3 regions of the Arthrobacter sp. TJ-263 genome follow, and region 2 is predicted to be linked to each of the others. Evidence: riboswitches for the same ligand, from Rfam matches in the RefSeq annotation. Region 2 holds a riboswitch; each other region holds the start of a gene.
What was found. Region 2 has a riboswitch for S-adenosylmethionine ahead of AC4D2F_RS02505 (ABC transporter substrate-binding protein). Riboswitches for the same ligand answer to the same signal wherever they lie in the genome.

Region 1 (5,635 bases), on a different contig from region 2:
TCGGCATTCACAGGATGACCGGGACGCGGACGAGAGCCGAGCGGGTGTCGTTGATCCACCGATGGCAACGAGGGCTCAGGCCCTCCTGGATGGACTCGTAGCCGCCTGTAGGGTCGCACTGAGCACTGCAGCGCTTCCTTCGACCGGCGGCCACCGACCGCAGATCATGGTGACCATCGATCACAGGGACCTCATCGGCGCCTCGCACCGGGCGGGGTATGCGGTTTTCTCCGGGCAGATGAGTGCAGGCAGCATCAGGAAACTGGCGTGCGATGCCGACATCATCCCGCTGGTGCTGGGCGGCAAGGGCCAGGTACTCGACATCGGACGGGCGCAACGGCTGTTTCCCCCGCATCTTCGGCGAGCGCTCGTTGCGAGGGACAAGGGCTGCGCCTTCCCTGACTGCTCCATCCCGGCCAGCTGGTGCGAAGCACACCACCTGAAGCCTTGGTCCAGGGGCGGCACGACGAGCATCGACAACGGCGTCCTGTTGTGTTCACGCCATCACCACGTCATCCATCAGGGTGCATGGACTGTTCAGTCCCGACAGGGCATTCCGTGGTTCACTGCCCCGCGGACGCTCGGCCCTCCGCGAAGCACCCGACGGAACAGGTACTGGCAGGCCGGGCAATCCGTCGACGAGGCACTGGTCGAGGATGCCTCCGAGCTGACCCCGCACGTCTCGGAGCACACCACGGACTCCTTGGAGCACAGCACCGGATGACCGGTAAGCCCGGGAGCGGTGCACCTCATGCGCTCAGCGCTTCCGGTGCGTCCGATGCGCCCGGTCCGTTCGGAGTGATGCACCCGATGCGTCAGGTCCGTCAGGTCCGTTCGGAGCGGTGCACCCCGATGCGCCCGGTCCGCCGGATGCATGTCGCGCGTGCGGTGCCCCGTCTACCACGTGCCAGGTGCCGGCCTTCGTGAATCAGGACCGTCCCCCGCGACACACCGAGGGCGACGGTCGCCTGGCACGCAGAAGGCGACGCCCACAATAGGACGTCGCCTTCACCTCGCGGACCTGGACTACAGTGCTGCTTCGATGGCCTCCGCCACCGGCGTCTCACCGCTGTTGAACTGGATGGTCTTGTCCACTGTGCCGAGGTTGCCAAGCACGACTGCGGCCACGAGCGCGACGTCCTCGCGGGCCACCGAGTCCTGCTGCGGCTCGGCAGACACCTCGATCATGCCGGTTCCCGGATCGGTCGTGAGAACTCCGGGCTGGAGAATGGTCCAGGCCAGTTCCGAGTTGCGCAGGTGCTCATCAGCCGCAGCCTTCGATTCGGCATAGTGGAAGAAGCCGTTGTCCTCGGGGACTCCGTGGTCCTTGCGTGCCCCGAGGTAGGACACCATGACATAGCGGCCCACCGACGCTTCCTGGGCAGCGTCCATCGAACGAATCGCCGCGTCACGATCCACGGCATACGTTGCCTCAGGGCTCGCGCCACCTGCACCGGCAGACCAGACGACGGCGTCGTGGCCACGGAAGACTTCAGTCATCTGCGCCACCGACAACTCGGAGACGTCAGCGACCACGGGGGTCGCGCCCGCCTGCTCGACATCGCCGGCATGGTCCTGGTTGCGGAAGATCGAACTGACCTGGTGACCCTGGCTCGTGAGGATCTTCGTGAGGTGCAGGGCTACTTTTCCGTGCCCACCGATGATGGCTACGCGTGACATGGGAACTCCTTCTGTCGAATGACTGGTCGTCGGATACCTTGTCTTCGACGCTAGTCCCCGCACCTCGGGCTGGCCACCTTCCTGCGGGTGTTCCGCCGCCAGCGCAGGCCTATTCCCCAGGACCGCCGCCAATGCTCAGGACATCTCGGGGCCCTGCTGACACGTCCGACCGGACGGGCCGGACTGCCGGTGCTGGACCCAGCGAGGCGTCAATAGCCGACGCGTGAGCGTGCAGACCCGACTGACACGTCAGCACCGCACCGCCGAGGGGTCGATGCCCGACAGACCCGGCTGACATGTCAGGGGCGGATCGTCTGGAGTCGGTACCGCGCACCGCGATGCTCCTCGGGCAGACGATCGCCCTTCCCGAACAGCTTCTGCCGCAATGTTCCTTCCGTGTACTCCGTCGGGTACGCACCACGCTTCTGCAGCTCCGGCACGACGAACTCGATGATGTCCTCGAAAGTCCCCGGGGTGATTGCATAGGCGAGGTTGAAGCCGTCGACGTCGGTCTCCTCCACCCACGCCTGGAGTTCATCGGCGACCTGCACACCCGAGCCGACGATGCGCGGACCGAGCCCACCGATCCCCGCCGACTCGGCGATGTCCCGCACGGTCCACGGCGAGCCGTCGTCGTTCACCTTCTGGAAGTTGGCCACGGCGGACTGGATGGCGTTGGACTTGACGTTGCCGAGCGGCTCGTCCGGGTCGTAGACGGAGAGATCCACGCCCAGCCACCCCGAGACGAGCACGAGGGCTCCCTCGTAGCTGACGTACTGCTGGTAGTCGGCGTGCTTGGCCTGGGCCTTCTCCTCCGTCTTGTCCGTGATGATGGTGAGCAGCGTGTAGATCCGCACCGAGTAGCGGTCACGCCCCTCGGCTTCGACGGCATCCCGGATCTTCCTGACCACGTCCTTCAGCCTCTCCTTCGTGGGTGCAGCGACGAACACCGCTTCCGCGTTGCCGGCCGCGAAGGCGATGCCACGGGAGGACGCGCCGGCCTGGAAGATGACCGGCGTCCGCTGCGGCGACGGCTCGCTGAGATGGATCCCCGGCACCTTGAAGTACTTGCCGTCGTGGTTGATGTCGTGGACCTTGGCCGGATCCGTGAAGACGCCCGCCTCGCGGTCGCGGACCACGGCGTCGTCCTCCCAGGACCCCTCGAGCAGCTTGTAGAGGACCTCGAGGTACTCATCCGCGTGGTCGTAGCGCGCATCGTGCTCGAGTTGGTCCTCCTGGCCCATGTTGCGTGCGGCAGAAGGAAGATACCCGGTCACCACGTTCCAGCCGACCCGCCCCTTGGTGAGATGGTCCAGCGTGGAGAGCCGGCGCGCGAAGGGATAGGGGTGCTCGTAGGCGGTGCCTGCCGTGACGCCGAACCCGAGGTGCTCGGTGACGAGCGCCATCGCGGAGACGAGCAGGAACGGGTCGTTGACCGGCGTCTGCGTCCCCTGCCGCAGGGTGGCCTCGTTGGACCCGCCGTAGACGTCGTACGTGCCGAGGACATCGGCGATGAAGACGCCGTCGAACAAGCCCTTCTCGAGGGTCTTCGCCAGGTCGGCCCAGTAGCTCAGGTCCTTGTAGCGCCACGACTGGTCGTCGGGGTGGCGCCACAGCCCCGGCGACTGATGACCCACGCAGTTCATGTCGAAAGCGTTGAAGCGGATACGGCGCGGTGATGTGGGCATGAAGATTCCTCATGTCGGGGCACTGCCGTGGCGGAAGCGCCATACTTGCCCGCACTGCCTGTGCCGGGCCGAATCCTCACCTGGGGCACCCCACTACAGCGAGAGGGTTGCCGTCCAACGAACCAGGGTTTTGCGTTGGAGCTCTTGATTCTGCTCACGAGCGTAAGTGGGCCGAGACGCCGCCGTCCACCCGCCGTCGTCACCGGGCGTCACGCGTCCAGCCTCCCCGATGCCCGGCCAGCACCTGCCGCACGTCGAATATCCCCTGTCCGGCGAATGCCCGACGGCGGTAGTGCGCACTGGGCGAAGAGAACAGCAGGAAGTGCAAAGAAACCATTGCAAATAGTTCTTTGCAATGGCGCACTGATGTCATGGATGAAGCCACCGGCAGTGGAAGACAGCCCGCAAACGACGGCGACCGCGTCATCGACGGGGCAGCACTCAAGGCCCTCGCTCACCCCCTCAGGATCCAGCTGCTCGAGGTCCTGTCCAGCTACGGGCCGCAGACCGCGAGCAGCATCGGCAAACGCATCGGCGAGTCGAGTGGGGCTACGAGCTACCACCTGAGGCAGCTGGCGCGTTACGGGCTCGTCCGGGAGGTGGCGGATCGCGGGTCCGCCCGTGAGCGGTGGTGGGAACGGCCCCGGGGGTCCCTGACCCTCAGCACTCCCGAACTCGAGCAGGACCCCACCACACGGGAAGCCGCGCGGCAGGTGAACCGCCAGTTCGAACGCGGCCGATCCGAGGCACTCGCCACCTTCATGGCCAGTGGCTCCGAGTCCGTCCCACCCGAATGGGCGGACGCAGCCGTGATCGCAACGATGAACGCCCACCTGACGGCGGACCAACTCGCCGCCCTCGCCCTCGACATGAGCGAGGTCCTTCGCGAGAAGCTCGACGCCTACCGCTCCGAGCCGGGCACCCCGGCAACCCGCCCGGTCCAGATCCACTTCAACGCCTTCCCCCTCATCGACCTGCAGGAGTCGTCATGACCAGCACAGCCCTTCACGCCGGCTACCCGCCGCTCGCCGGCCCACCCCGGGGAGGTCTCGCGTCCCGGACGCTCATTCGCCTGGGCACTGCCTTCATCGCAGCAGGATCGTCACTGGCCTCCGCGGACGGTACCAACGGGGAGCTCTTCCACCGCCACCTCGAGCGCAGGTCCGACCTGCAAGCCCTCGCCCACAGCAGCATCCATCTCCTCTAGCCGCGCTGCGGGTATCGTCCTCCGGGCAGGCGGCAGCCACCTCCTCCAAACACACCCGGCGACCACCGAAGAGGACGCACCGTGCAACGACCACAGGCCGGACGCACCGCGCCAACCACCGCAGGTAGGACCCGCCCCGGCGCCTCCCGCAGGCCGGACACACCGCGACAACCACCGCAGGTAGGACCCGCCCCGGCGCCTCCCGCGGGTCAGACCCATAGCGACAACCACCGCAGGTAGGACGCACCCCGACAACTCCCGCAGTAGGACGCACCCCGGCGCCTCCCGCAGGCCGGACACACCGCGCCGACCACCGCAGGTAGGACGCACCCCGGCAGCTCCCGCCGGCCGGACACACCGCGCCGACTACCTCAGGTAGGACGCCCCGTTGACGTCCACCACGGTGCCGCTGACCCAGAGCGGAGCATCGATTGCCAGCCAGGCGACCGTCTGCGCCACCTCTTCCGGCGTCGCGACACGGTTGAACGGACTCTGTGCGCGCACCGCGTCGCCGCCCGGACCGTCGAGCACGGTTCTGCCCATGTCGGTCTCGACGAACCCCGGTGCGACGGCGGCCGCGAGGATTCCGCGGGGAGCGAGCGCTACGGCGAGAGACTGGGTCATGGAGTGCAGCGCCGCCTTGCTCGCGCCGTAGGCAGACGTGACGGGTTCACCCCGGTAGGCTCCGCGTGACCCGACACTCACAAGCCGTCCACCTTCAGGCCCCGCCGGTCGGTCCAGGAGGTGCCGCGCGACGAGCCAGGCCAGGTTCGCGGGCCCCAGGAGGTTCACATCCAGCGTGCGACGCCATGCTCCCTGCCAGTCCTCGAAGGACACGGCATCGATGGGGTGCGCCACGAACATGCCGGCGTTGTTCACCAGGACGTCGAGACCACCCAGTCCGCCCACGGCCCCGTCGACGATGCGCCGGCAGGCCTCGGGGTCGCCGACATCCCCGACGACCACCACGTGACCGTCCCCTGGAAGCGCTTCGCACACAGCGGTAGCGGCGTGCTCATCACGACCGGCGTGGACTGCGACGCGGTGTCCACGCCCTGCG
Region 2 (5,635 bases):
ATGACGCGCCCGGCGATCACCTCGTCGCCGTACAGGCGGCCGGGCGGCATCAGGGACGGGTCCGCGACGGCGTGCAGCACCGTCAGCGGAGCCTCGAGAGCCGCCGCCCGGGCGGCAGCCCATTCCACCGCGGTGCGGTCCGCCGCGGAATCGCGCACCGCGACGAGCATCGGCTCGGAACGCTGGATCGAGGGTGTGGTTGCTTCCGCCTCCGGGAGGACCGTGGTCATGATGCATCCTTAGCCTGCTGATTCTGATCGGGAACGACGACCGCCCCCCACGCGCATCCTTCCTGGCGCCGACTACGGCCGGCGGACCGACCCGCAGGGCGGCCGTGAATATCCGGCGTCGCGGGGAGGTGAGGCACCGTCCCACGATCACAGATCCCGGGAGCGCTGATCAGGGCCTTTGGACCCTGATACGGAGGGCGAAGTGTTTGTAGCGTCGACAGAAAGCACCCCTCAGCCCCGGAAGCACCTGGTGCGACGCGCGATCGGACGACCCCCAGGGACGAAGGAGGACACGGTGTCGACACCGCCATGTCAGGACACCATCGCCAGCAGCTTCCTCGAGCACGCAGGATTCCAGGTCGGTCTCACCGAACGGAGTACCCGGAGTGGGCGGACCGTCCTCGCCAACGGACCAGCCACCCGCGTCGACGACCCGGCCTTCCTCACCACCCTCTGGGGCAAGGTCTCGGAGGAGCCGTGGGCGCCCGGCATGCGCGACCTCTTCTACGAGATGGCCCCCACCCGGATGCGTGACCGCCGCCTGTCGACCGCCCGTTAGCCCCCGGCAGCCATGTCGACCATCCGGATCGGGAGTCAGGAATCATCCGCAGTCCATCCCCTACGACGGCGGATGCGAAATGACGCATTCTGGACAAAGGACACATCATGGACACGAAGGCCATCCGTGAACGGGCAGTCCGGCAGGAGCGTCCTCGTGGACTGGTGCCGGTCTGCCTGACCTGCGGCTCGGACGAGGCCCTCGTCTATTCCGCCTACTCCGAACAGGTGGTCCTCCCCAACGGTCGCACCCGACACGCTCGGGCGAGATACTGCTGCGCCCGCTGCGGATGCCGTCGCGATCACGAGGTTCCGTCGAGCTGGCGCCCACCGGGCTGGTTCTGGTGCACCTGAAGGACCCGCGAGCGCGGGGCCCACCTCGGTGCACCCCGCGCTCGCCGTTGAACCCAGGGTGCACCTGTCCGTTGCCCCGCACCCTAGGGTGCGGGCGGTATGACCCCCAGAGGGAAGGGCGCGGGTGCGGTCCCCTGCGCGGTCAGACGCGCGGTGATCGACTCGGGGCGAAGATCGGTCCGCACCGAGTCCCAGGCCTGCGCTTCGCTCAGGTCGAGAACGACGTTCGTTCCCGGTGACAGGGTGGCTGCCCGTCTCACCACGAGGTCGAGGGCGTGCAGGTTGACCGCAGACACGCAGCCGTGCACGAGGATCTGCACGATGTGCGCTTCGGCGTCGGCGCTGACGAGGATCTTGAGCTTCCGGTTGGAGGCCGAGGGGTGCATCGCCATCGCGCGCCGCCGCATCGTCTCCTCGGACTCGGCACCGAGGGCAGTGGTCCCTCCCCGACGGTAGGCGGTCCTCGCCGATCCCCGGGTCACACCGCCGGCCGCGATTGGACGCCTCCTCACCGGTCCAGCATCTCTGCGTGGTCGTCCCATCGGATGCTGCCCTGCCCATCCGCGCTGTACCCGCCGAGTTCCTGTGCCCGACGACGCGCCTTCAGGAACACGAGCTCCTCGCCGGAGAACCAGTACTCCCCGTGGTCGTCCGCATGCAGGCTCTCGCCGATGCTTGCTTCCACCCGATTCACCAGAGTGCGCGGCAGGACCAGGCATCCCGGGTTCGCGAGAACCCACTGCTGCACTCCAGGATCGATCCTCGTCCAAATTGAACTGATGTTGGTCACTGTGCGAACCTCTCGGATCGGTGTCTCGCTTTGCACGAACATCACACGCGAGTCATCAACCGACTACTAGGGCCTAAAGTCCCATCCGGCGTCGTCCTCCGCCCGGACCCGCGGGCCGGGACGGCCGGGGAAGGACCTTGGACCCTGCACGGGAACCGGTGCCCGGCGCACAGTGGACGGATGACGACGTCGGTCGACAACCACCTCGTCGAGGATGGAGGAGTACGCGGGGCGAGTAGTCCCGCATCACTCGAGGATCTGCTGCGCCACGCGGTCCGCCGCGCGGCCGACTGCGCGATCCTGGACATCACCGTGACGGAGGGCATCGTGGTGCTTTCCGGAATCGCCTTGCGCCGCGAAGACAAGTCACGCGCAGGCTTCGCCTGCTGGTGCGACCCGGCCGTCCGCGCCGTCTACAACAACCTGACCGTCTCCTCGGGACCCACCTGACCACCTCACGCGATGCCTGACACGCTGGCGGATCGGGGCACAAGGGCCCTGCACGCCCTCCGTGCCGCGGCCTAGGCTGACGCGCATGCACATCGGCCGCCGCGCAGATCATCGCGACGTCCTATTCCCCCGGGCTCGCGACCGTACAGGCTTTCGGCATGCTCAAGGACATCCGGAGGGCCATCGGGCGTCGACCTCCTGGCGTTGATGGCCATCGTCACGACAGCCGTCACCGGCGAGTACCACGCAAGCATCGTCGTCGTGCTGATGATCGCCTGCGGGCAGGCACTGGACGAGTTCGCGTCCGCACGCGCCCAGACGCAGCTACGGGCACTGCTCGAGCGGGCACCCCGCTCGGCTCACCCAGGCGTTGGAGCAGCTCGCGCGGGCCCGGAGCGTCGCCTTCGACACGACCGGCACCCTGACCTCCGTCACGCCACTGATGGGCGGGATCGTCCTCGCCCCGACGGCGGGACCCCTCACCGAGGACGAGGTCCTCGCGCCGAGGTCGCGGGGACCGCGATCGCCGTCGGCAAACGCCGCTTCGTGGAAGGCATCGTCGGGCGCGTCCCGGACCCTCCCCCGGCTCCGGGGGAAACCGCCGTCTACGTGGGGGCGCCGGGATCGACGGCGGCCAGCGAATCGGCGGAGGTGATCATCACCGTCGACGACCTCGCGAAAGTCACAGAGGCCGTGATCATCGGCAAGCGGACCCTGCGCATAGCGCTGCAGAGCATCGGCATCGGCATCGCCCTGAGCCTCGTGTTGATGACGGGCGCCGCCCTGGGACTCGTCCCCCCACTGGCCGGCGCGTTCGGCCAGGAGGGGATCGATCTCCTGACCATCCTCTACGCGCTGCGCGCGGCACGCGCCCCAGGGACCGGTGCCCGCAGCACGTGGCGACATCTGCCGGCGGGCCGGCGCTTCCGATCGTGATACCCGGCCTTATCCCCGGGCGCTGCCGGGCCCGCGCATAGTCGTAGTCACATAACTTCTTGTTGACCGAATCGATCGAGGGGCATGCTTATAGTAATTGCAGCTTCAAGAGACGCGGCCGCCAAGCTCCGACTAGGCCGCGCACCAACCCCATGTTCGTGGGTGGTTCGGATGACGAAGCGGCCTTCGCCTTGGCACTCAGTGCCGGTCCGGCGCGGGCAAGAGCACTTCGAAAGGCACTCATCATGAGCTGTACCGCCTTCCCCTAGCAGGATCCCGGCGCCTTCTGCGCGTCTTTCCCTTTTCTTCCCATTCCCTGCGTAATGCGCTGTGCGTTGCGCCGGAACGCCTTTCCGAGGAATTCTCCATGAATGCATCCGTACTTCGTCCTGCCCGAAATCGAAACTACTTCGGACATGTCACCGCCCTGTCCGCCGTCGGCCTCCTCGCCCTCCTGACCGGTTGCGCCGGGCCGGCGAGCCCGTCCGCCGTCACCGACGGCGAGCCGGTGGCCGGCGGCGTCCTCGACGTGTCCATCTCGGCCGAGCCGGGGTGCCTCGACGGGCACGGCATCTCGGCGACGCAGCAACAGTTCCTGGGGCGCCTGATCTACGACAACGTGGTGACCCTCGACGAGAACGGGGAGATCGCGCCGTACCTCGCGGAGTCCTGGGAGGTCTCGGAGGACGGCAAGACGTACACGTTCCGCCTGAAGCAGGGCGTCACCTTCAGCGACGGCTCCCCCTGGAACGCGGAGGTCCTCGGGCAGAACTTCGAGCACATGAGGGACCCCGCCACGAAGTCGCCCCTCGCCGCCGCGTACATCGCCCCGTACGTGGACGGCACCGTGATCGACGAGTACACCTTCGAAGCGCACCTCGCGTACCCCTACACGCCGTTCCTCTACACGCTCGCGCAGTCCTGGCTCGGCATGAACTCGGGCAAGGCCATCTCCGAGTCCCCCGAGACGCTGTGCCAGGAGCCGATCGGCACCGGTCCCTTCACCGTCGCCGACTACAAGCCTGGCCAGAGCATCAGCTACACCAAACGGGACGGCTACGACTGGGCGCCGGAATGGCTGGACGGTGACGGCGAAGCGCACCTCGACGGTGTGGAGGTCACCCTCGTCAGCGAACCCGTCATCCGCCACCAGTCCCTCGTCTCGGGGCAGTACGACCTGACCGAGAACCTCGCGCCGCAGAACGCCGCCGCGGTCCAGGCGGACCCGGACTTCACCTACGAGAACCTGCCCCGCACCGGCAGCCCCTACGTGCTGAGCTTCAACCTCGACCGGGCGCCGTTCGACGACCTCGCGGTCCGCCAGGCGTTCGCCGCCGCCGTGGACACGGGAGCCGTCACGGAGAGCCTCGGCTTCGGCACCTACACCCCGATCGACGGCTTCCTGTCGAAGGAGAGCAAGTACTACGACCCGTCCGTGGAGGGCGTGCTGACCCACGACCCCGAGCGGGCGAACCAGCTGCTCGACGACGCCGGCTGGACCGGGCGGGACGACGAGGGCTTCCGCACGCGGGACGGGAAGCGGCTCACGGTCGAGGTGCCCACGGTGGAGAGTTCCACGCCGAGCCCGCTGCTCGTGCAGCTCCAGGGTGAGGCGCGGAAGGTCGGCTTCGACCTCCAGATCATCCAGCTCCCCCAGGCGCAGCTCACCGAACTCCGCTACGCCGGCGACTACGACGCCCTGGCCGGGGTGTGGCACACCAACACCACCGACGTCCTGTTCATCCGCTACCACTCCTCCGAGATCACAGGTGAGCGGATCGGTCAGAACTCCTCGTACGTGAACGACCCGCAGCTCGACGCGTTGCTCTCCGCGGCCCGTGAGGCCGATGACGGACCCGCCGCCGAGGAGGCGTACTCGAAGGCGCAGCACCGGCTGCTCGAGATCGTGCCCGGCGTGCCGCTCTACGAGAATCCGAGCCAGTTCGCCTACGCGAACACCCTGCACGACGTCGCCGTGGACACCTCCCACCCGGTGCCGGTCCTCACGTACGCCTGGAAGGCCGAGTAGATGGCCGTGCTCCGGCGCGTCCTCACGCGGCTCGCGGTCGGGATCGGTGTCCTCTGGGGAGCCGCGACGCTGACGTTCCTCGCGGTCTACCTGATCCCGGGCGACACGGCGCTGCTGATCCTCGGAGGACCCGATGCACGGCCCACCGCCGAGACGCTCGCGCAGGTCCGTGCCGACTACCTGCTCGACCAGCCCTTCATCGTCCAGTACGGCAGCTACCTCGGGAACCTCCTCCAGGGGGACCTCGGACAGTCCTACCGGTTGCGCCTGCCCGTCACGGAAGCCATC
Region 3 (5,635 bases), on a different contig from region 2:
CTGCTCCGCGCGACCGAAGCGTGCTTCCAGTTCCTGCTCCGCGCGGTAGGTGATGTGCGCGATCCGCCGCGCGATACCGAGGCCCGCCTCCGGATGCGGGCCGCCGTAGTAGTCGCCGCCGCGGTAGGCGGGGTCGAGCCGGATGGCCTGCAGCTGTGCCTGGGCGAACGCTATCTGTTCGGCCGAACTGGCGGCAGTGCAGGCGATGACGGCGCACCGCTCCACCCGCTGCGGGTACATGAGTGCCCATTCGAGGGCCCGGGCGCCGCCCATCGACCCGCCGAGCACGGAGTGCCAGCGCCGGATACCGAGCTGGTCGGCGAGCAGGCCCTCCGCGCGGACGGCGTCGCGGATGGTGACGAAGGGGAACCGCGCACCCCAGGGTTCGCCGTCGGGTGCCAGGCTGGCCGGCCCCGTCGAGCCGTAGCAGCCTCCCAGCATGTTGACGGCCACCACGAAGTAACGGTCGGTGTCCACCGTGCGGCCGGGGCCCACGAGCGAGTCCCACCAGCCCTCCTCCTCCGAGGCGCCACGGGCCACGTGCGAGCTGCCGGTCAGGGCGTGCTGCACGAGGACGGCGTTGGAGCCGTCCCGGTCCAGCCGGCCCCAGGTCTCGAACGCCAGCTGGACGTCGGGCAGCTCACCCCCGGTCTCGAGGACCAGCGGCCCGATCGACGCGACACGGAGCAGCCCGTCCCCCTGGGGAGGTGCGTCGTCGGTCCATGCGGGCAGCGGAGCAGGAGGGTACGTGGTCACGAACGGTCAGGCTCCCTTGGCGGCGCGGAAGCCCGCATCCAGATCGGCGAGGATGTCGGTGATGTTCTCGACGCCGACCGACAGTCGCACCAGGCCAGGCCGGACGCCCGCGGTGAGCTGCGCCTCCGCCCCGAGCTGGCTGTGCGTCGTGGACGCGGGGTGGATGACCAGCGAGCGGACGTCGCCCACGTTCGCGACGTGCGAGTGCAGTTCGAGGCCGTCGACGAAGCGCTTCCCCGCCTCCAGCCCTCCGGCGATGTCGAAGCTCACGATCGCCCCCGTGCCGTTGGGTCCGTACTTCCTCCCGCGCTCGTACCACGGACTCGAGGAGAGCCCCGCGTAGGTGACGCGCTCGACGTCGTCGTGCCCCTCCAGCCACTCGGCGACCGCCTGCGCGTTCTGCACGTGGCGTTCCATGCGCAGGCTGAGGGTCTCCAGTCCCTGGGCGATCAGGAAGGCGTTGAACGGGGAGACGGCAGAGCCGAGATCGCGGAGCAGCTGGACGCGGGCCTTGAGGATGTAGGCGAGGTTGGCGCCCAGCGCACTGCCCACCCCGAGATCGCGGGCGTACACGAGCCCCTGATAGCTCTCGTCCGGCGTGTTGAAGCCCGGGAACCGTTCGGGGTCCTGCGCGAAGTCGAAGTTGCCCGAGTCCACGATGACCCCGGCGATGGCGTTGCCGTGCCCGCCGAGGTACTTGGTGGCCGAGTGCACCACGATGTCCGCTCCCCATTCGATGGGCCGGATCAGGTACGGCGTGGACAGCGTGTTGTCGACGATCAGGGGGATGCCGTGCTCGTGGGCGACGGCGCTGATGCCCTCGATGTCGAGGACGTCCTGCCGCGGATTGGAGACCACCTCGCCGAAGAAGAGCTTGGTGCTCGGCCGGAGTGCCGCGCGCCACTGCCCGAGGTCGTCCGGGTCCTCGACGAACGTGGTCTCGATCCCGAACTTCTTCAGCGTGTGCTTGAAGAGGTTGTAGGTGCCGCCGTAGAGGCTGGGGCTGGCCACGATGTGGTCCCCCGCCTCCGCGATGTTCAGCACGGCGAACGTCTCGGCGGCCTGGCCGGAGGCCAGCAGGAGCGCGCCGACGCCGCCTTCGAGGCTTGCGATGCGGGTCTCCACGACCTCCTGGGTCGGGTTGCCGATCCGCGTGTAGATGGGCTCGAGTTCGGTCAGCGCGAACCGGTTCGCGGCGCTCTCCGCGCTCGGGAAGACGAACGACGTCGTCTGGTAGATGGGGAGCGCACGCGCCCCTGTGGTGGCATCCGGCACCTGGCCGGCGTGGATCTGGCGTGTTTCAAAGGACCAATCGTTGGACATGGTGTTCCCTCTGATCAGGGGCTCCGCCTGTCCGATGCTCCGGCCGGTGGACGCCGCTCCGGGAGACCGGACCCCGCAGGAGCCCGCGCTTGAACGGCGCCGATGGGCGCCGGACCTGGTCTTCACCCGGGGCACCCCACCGCGGTTGGAGGGTTGCCGGCCAGCAAGCCGGGGCTGTGTGCTGGCACTCATGACCTGCATTCATGTAAACCGATCCGGGCGGATCCGGCAACCGTGTGACCCTCCGTGAAGCCGCCCGAGGGCACGCTCCCGGTGCGCCCGACGTCGGCTCCCGATCGGCTCCCAGGACACGCTCCCGGGAGTAAGGCAAGCCTTAGTCGAGACCCAGATCACTTAGTGCCAAGATAGCCGCATGCGCCTGGACCATGTATCTTATGCCTGCGAACCCGATGGACTTGCCGCGACGGCCGATCGAATCTCGGCCAAGCTCGGCGTGGAGCCGGTGAAGGGTGGTGTGCACCCCCGCTTCGGCACCCGCAACATGATCTTCCCCCTGGTCAACGGCCAGTATCTGGAGGTCGTCGAGGTGCTGAACCACCCGGCGTCGGACAAGGCTCCGTTCGGCCAGGCCGTCCGCGCCCGCTCCGAGGCCGGCGGAGGCTGGATGGGCTGGTGCGTCGCCGTCGACGATCTGGCACCGTTCGAGGAGCGCCTCGGGCGCAGCGCGGTGCCCGGCAACCGGAAGTTCCCGGACGGCCAGGAGCTCACCTGGCAGCAGATCGGCATCAAGGGACTCATCGCGGACCCCCAGGTCCCCTACCTGCTCCGCTGGGACGACGGCACGGAGGACCTCCACCCCTCGAAGGCCCGCCCCGCCTCGGTGAAGCTGGACTGCCTCACCATCGCCGGCTCGTCCGAGCGGGTGACCGACTGGCTCGGGACGGACGTCGAGAGGACGCTCGACGGCGTGCAGGTCCAGTGGATCGCCCCCAACGGGACGCCCGGGGTCATGTCGGTGACGTTCGAGACCGACAGCGGTCGCGTCGAGATCTAGGCTCCGGTCACGTGCCGATCCCCAGGGCCGGCCCGAGCAGCGCGTAGCCGACGAAGCCCGTGATGTCGATGAGCGCGTGGGCGATCACGAGCGGCATGACCCGTCGTGTCCGCGTGTAGAACCAGGCGAACAGCAGGCCCATCAGCACGTTCCCGATGAACGGCCCGAACCCCTGGTAGAGGTGGTAGCTGCCCCGGATGAGGGCACTCGTGATGATGATTGCGGGGGTGGACCAGCCGAGGTCCCGCAGGCGGATGAACAGGTACCCGACCACGATGACCTCCTCGAGCACCGCGTGCCGGAGCGCGGACAGCACGAGTACCGGGATGGTCCACCAGTAGTCGTCGAGCGCGGCCGGCACGAGCGCCGTCGTGATGCCGAGCGCGCGGCCTCCCGCGTACACCCCGAGCGTTCCGACGGCGATGATCGCGGCGAGCCCCACCCCGAAACCGACGGTGCGCAGCGGCTGCTCGAAGGTGAGGCCCAGGCGCCGGACGGCCGAGACGCCGGGACCGCTGAGCAGGAACAGGACCAGGGCCACGGGCATCAGCGCGAAGAGGATGTCCAGGAGCTGGTAGGCGAGGTCGAAGTACTCGCGCTCGTTCAGCACCGGGTTCAGGGTGGTGGTCTGGCCCGCGAGGGGTCCCCGCGTGAGCTTGTCCGCGAGGCTCACGACGGCGTACACGCCGGACTGCCCCAGGGAGAGCCCGAAGACGATCAGCAGTTCTGCGGTGATCCGCCGCCTCGGGAGCGGATCCACGGAACCTCCCGCTGCGGACGGGGCGGTGGAGGACGAGGACTCGGCAGTCATGACGCTATCCTGCCAGCGGGAAGGACGGCCTGTCCCCGGATCCCGTCGTCGTCGGTCAGGCGATAGAGATGCGCCACCCCGAGCCGCGGATTACGTCACCCGATTGGGTCTTTTTGATCGCCTCCATCAGGCCTACCGTGGACGCAGGATGCAGCCCGGCCGGGCAGCTGAACCAGGGAGGACCTTCGTCATGAGCACACAAGTTGCAGAATGCAGTGTCGCCAGTTGTTCCTTCAACGACCATTCCCATTGCAACGCAGCCGCCATCACAGTAGGCGGAGAAGAGGACCACGCAGCGTGCGCCACCTTCATCGACATCGGTGTCCACGGCGGCCTGCCCAAGGTCCTGGCCGGCGTCGGAGCGTGCCAGCGCACCGAATGCGCCCACAACGATCATCTGATGTGCAACGCGCCCGAAGTCCGCGTTGGCCCAGGACCCGACAACGCCGACTGCCTCACCTACAGCCACCGGTAGCGCGAATCACCCTCCGGCAACTCGGTCAGTCCCATCACTGCGGCGGCGTGCCTGACCCCTCGCGCCTGTCCCGCAGGAATCGTCCGATGGCCGCACCCGCTCTGCCTGCCGTGCCCATCCCGCCACGAGCCGGCACCAGGTGGGATTCCTCCTGTCGTTGACGCGGTGGCCGTCTGCAGGCAGATCGCTGGTGTCCGGGGCAGGACGTTACCCGGCTCGAGTGACCGACCCGGTTTTGAGAACCATACTCATCTCGTTATCGTTGGTGAGAACGGTAGTCAATAACGGGAGGGTGGGTGTGGGGTGGATCTTGCCCTCAGTGGTCTGTCCGTGCGGATCGGGGACCGGCGGATCATCAGGGATGTGACCCTGGCGGTTGCTCCTGGTGAAGCAGTGGCCTTGATCGGGGCTTCCGGGTCGGGCAAGTCGATGACTGCCGCGGCCATCACGGGATCCCTCCCGCGAAGCGCACACGTCACCGGTCGCTTGGAAATTCGGGGTCGGGACGTTCGTCCTGCCACGAGGCTCCGCCCGGAGGTGGCCGCGGTGCGTCAGGACTCCCTGACTGCTCTTCATCCGTTGGTGCGGATCGATCGGCAACTCGTGCCCGTTCTCCTTCGATCAGGTGCCGCCACGACCCGGGAAGCGGCGACCGGCCGTGTTGCGTCGATGCTCGAGGAGGTCGGTTTCGCCGACCCACTGCGGGTCCTGCGCAGCTTCCCGATGGAACTCTCCGGCGGACAGAGGCAACGCGTCTGCATCGTTCAGGCGCTGGCCTGTCGTGCCTCGTTCCTGGTTGCGGATGAACCGACGACGGCCCTCGACGTCGTGTCACAGCAGCTCGTGCTCTCGGCGTTGCGGACAGCAGCCCGAGCCGGCACCGGCATCCTGCTCATCACCCATGACGTCCCGGCGGCCGCTTCCCTGTGTTCCCGGGCAGTGGTCATCGATGACGGGATGGTCGTCGGTGAGGGTTCCTTCGTCGACCTCGCCGGCAGTACCGCGCATGCGCTGATGCAGTCCGTACGGCATGCGCCCGGCGGGGAAAGCATCACGGCCGCATGACTTCCACTCCTACCGGGACGCTCACGGCACGGGAACTACGGCTCTCCCTGTCGCGTCCCGGGCGGTCCTTCAGCAGAAGTGTGCCCACGGGCATCCTCCACGGGGTGTCGCTGCAGGTCTCCAGCGGCAGCAGCATGGGACTTGTCGGCAGCTCCGGCTCCGGGAAGTCGACGCTTCTGCGCACACTGCT

Region 1: linked by a shared signal. The riboswitch ahead of AC4D2F_RS13450 (LLM class flavin-dependent oxidoreductase) and the one ahead of AC4D2F_RS02505 (ABC transporter substrate-binding protein) in region 2 are both predicted to bind S-adenosylmethionine.
Region 3: linked by a shared signal. The riboswitch ahead of AC4D2F_RS11435 (bifunctional o-acetylhomoserine/o-acetylserine sulfhydrylase) and the one ahead of AC4D2F_RS02505 (ABC transporter substrate-binding protein) in region 2 are both predicted to bind S-adenosylmethionine.

The regions. Positions count from the first base shown of each region.
Region 1 covers NZ_JBZCNE010000002.1:630,644-636,278, forward strand. Annotated here, with positions in the region: gene AC4D2F_RS13440 (HNH endonuclease signature motif containing protein) at 1-724, shown strand, start outside; gene AC4D2F_RS13445 (SDR family oxidoreductase) at 1,027-1,680, opposite strand; gene AC4D2F_RS13450 (LLM class flavin-dependent oxidoreductase) at 1,980-3,368, opposite strand; SAM riboswitch class IV at 3,405-3,518, opposite strand; gene AC4D2F_RS13455 (helix-turn-helix domain-containing protein) at 3,740-4,360, shown strand; gene AC4D2F_RS13460 (hypothetical protein) at 4,357-4,575, shown strand; gene AC4D2F_RS13465 (SDR family NAD(P)-dependent oxidoreductase) at 4,942-5,635, opposite strand, start outside.
Region 2 covers NZ_JBZCNE010000001.1:529,882-535,516, forward strand. Annotated here, with positions in the region: gene AC4D2F_RS02475 (universal stress protein) at 1-230, opposite strand, end outside; gene AC4D2F_RS02480 (hypothetical protein) at 526-789, shown strand; gene AC4D2F_RS02485 (hypothetical protein) at 1,226-1,654, opposite strand; gene AC4D2F_RS02490 (hypothetical protein) at 1,651-1,932, opposite strand; gene AC4D2F_RS02495 (BON domain-containing protein) at 2,113-2,382, shown strand; gene AC4D2F_RS02500 (hypothetical protein) at 2,590-3,318, shown strand; SAM riboswitch class IV at 3,422-3,549, shown strand; gene AC4D2F_RS02505 (ABC transporter substrate-binding protein) at 3,686-5,347, shown strand; gene AC4D2F_RS02510 (ABC transporter permease) at 5,348-5,635, shown strand, end outside.
Region 3 covers NZ_JBZCNE010000002.1:164,371-170,005, forward strand. Annotated here, with positions in the region: gene metX (homoserine O-acetyltransferase MetX) at 1-756, opposite strand, end outside; gene AC4D2F_RS11435 (bifunctional o-acetylhomoserine/o-acetylserine sulfhydrylase) at 763-2,079, opposite strand; SAM riboswitch class IV at 2,160-2,275, opposite strand; gene AC4D2F_RS11440 (VOC family protein) at 2,453-3,094, shown strand; gene AC4D2F_RS11445 (CPBP family intramembrane glutamic endopeptidase) at 3,102-3,905, opposite strand; gene AC4D2F_RS11450 (DUF1540 domain-containing protein) at 4,096-4,380, shown strand; gene AC4D2F_RS11455 (ATP-binding cassette domain-containing protein) at 4,744-5,445, shown strand; gene AC4D2F_RS11460 (ABC transporter ATP-binding protein) at 5,442-5,635, shown strand, end outside.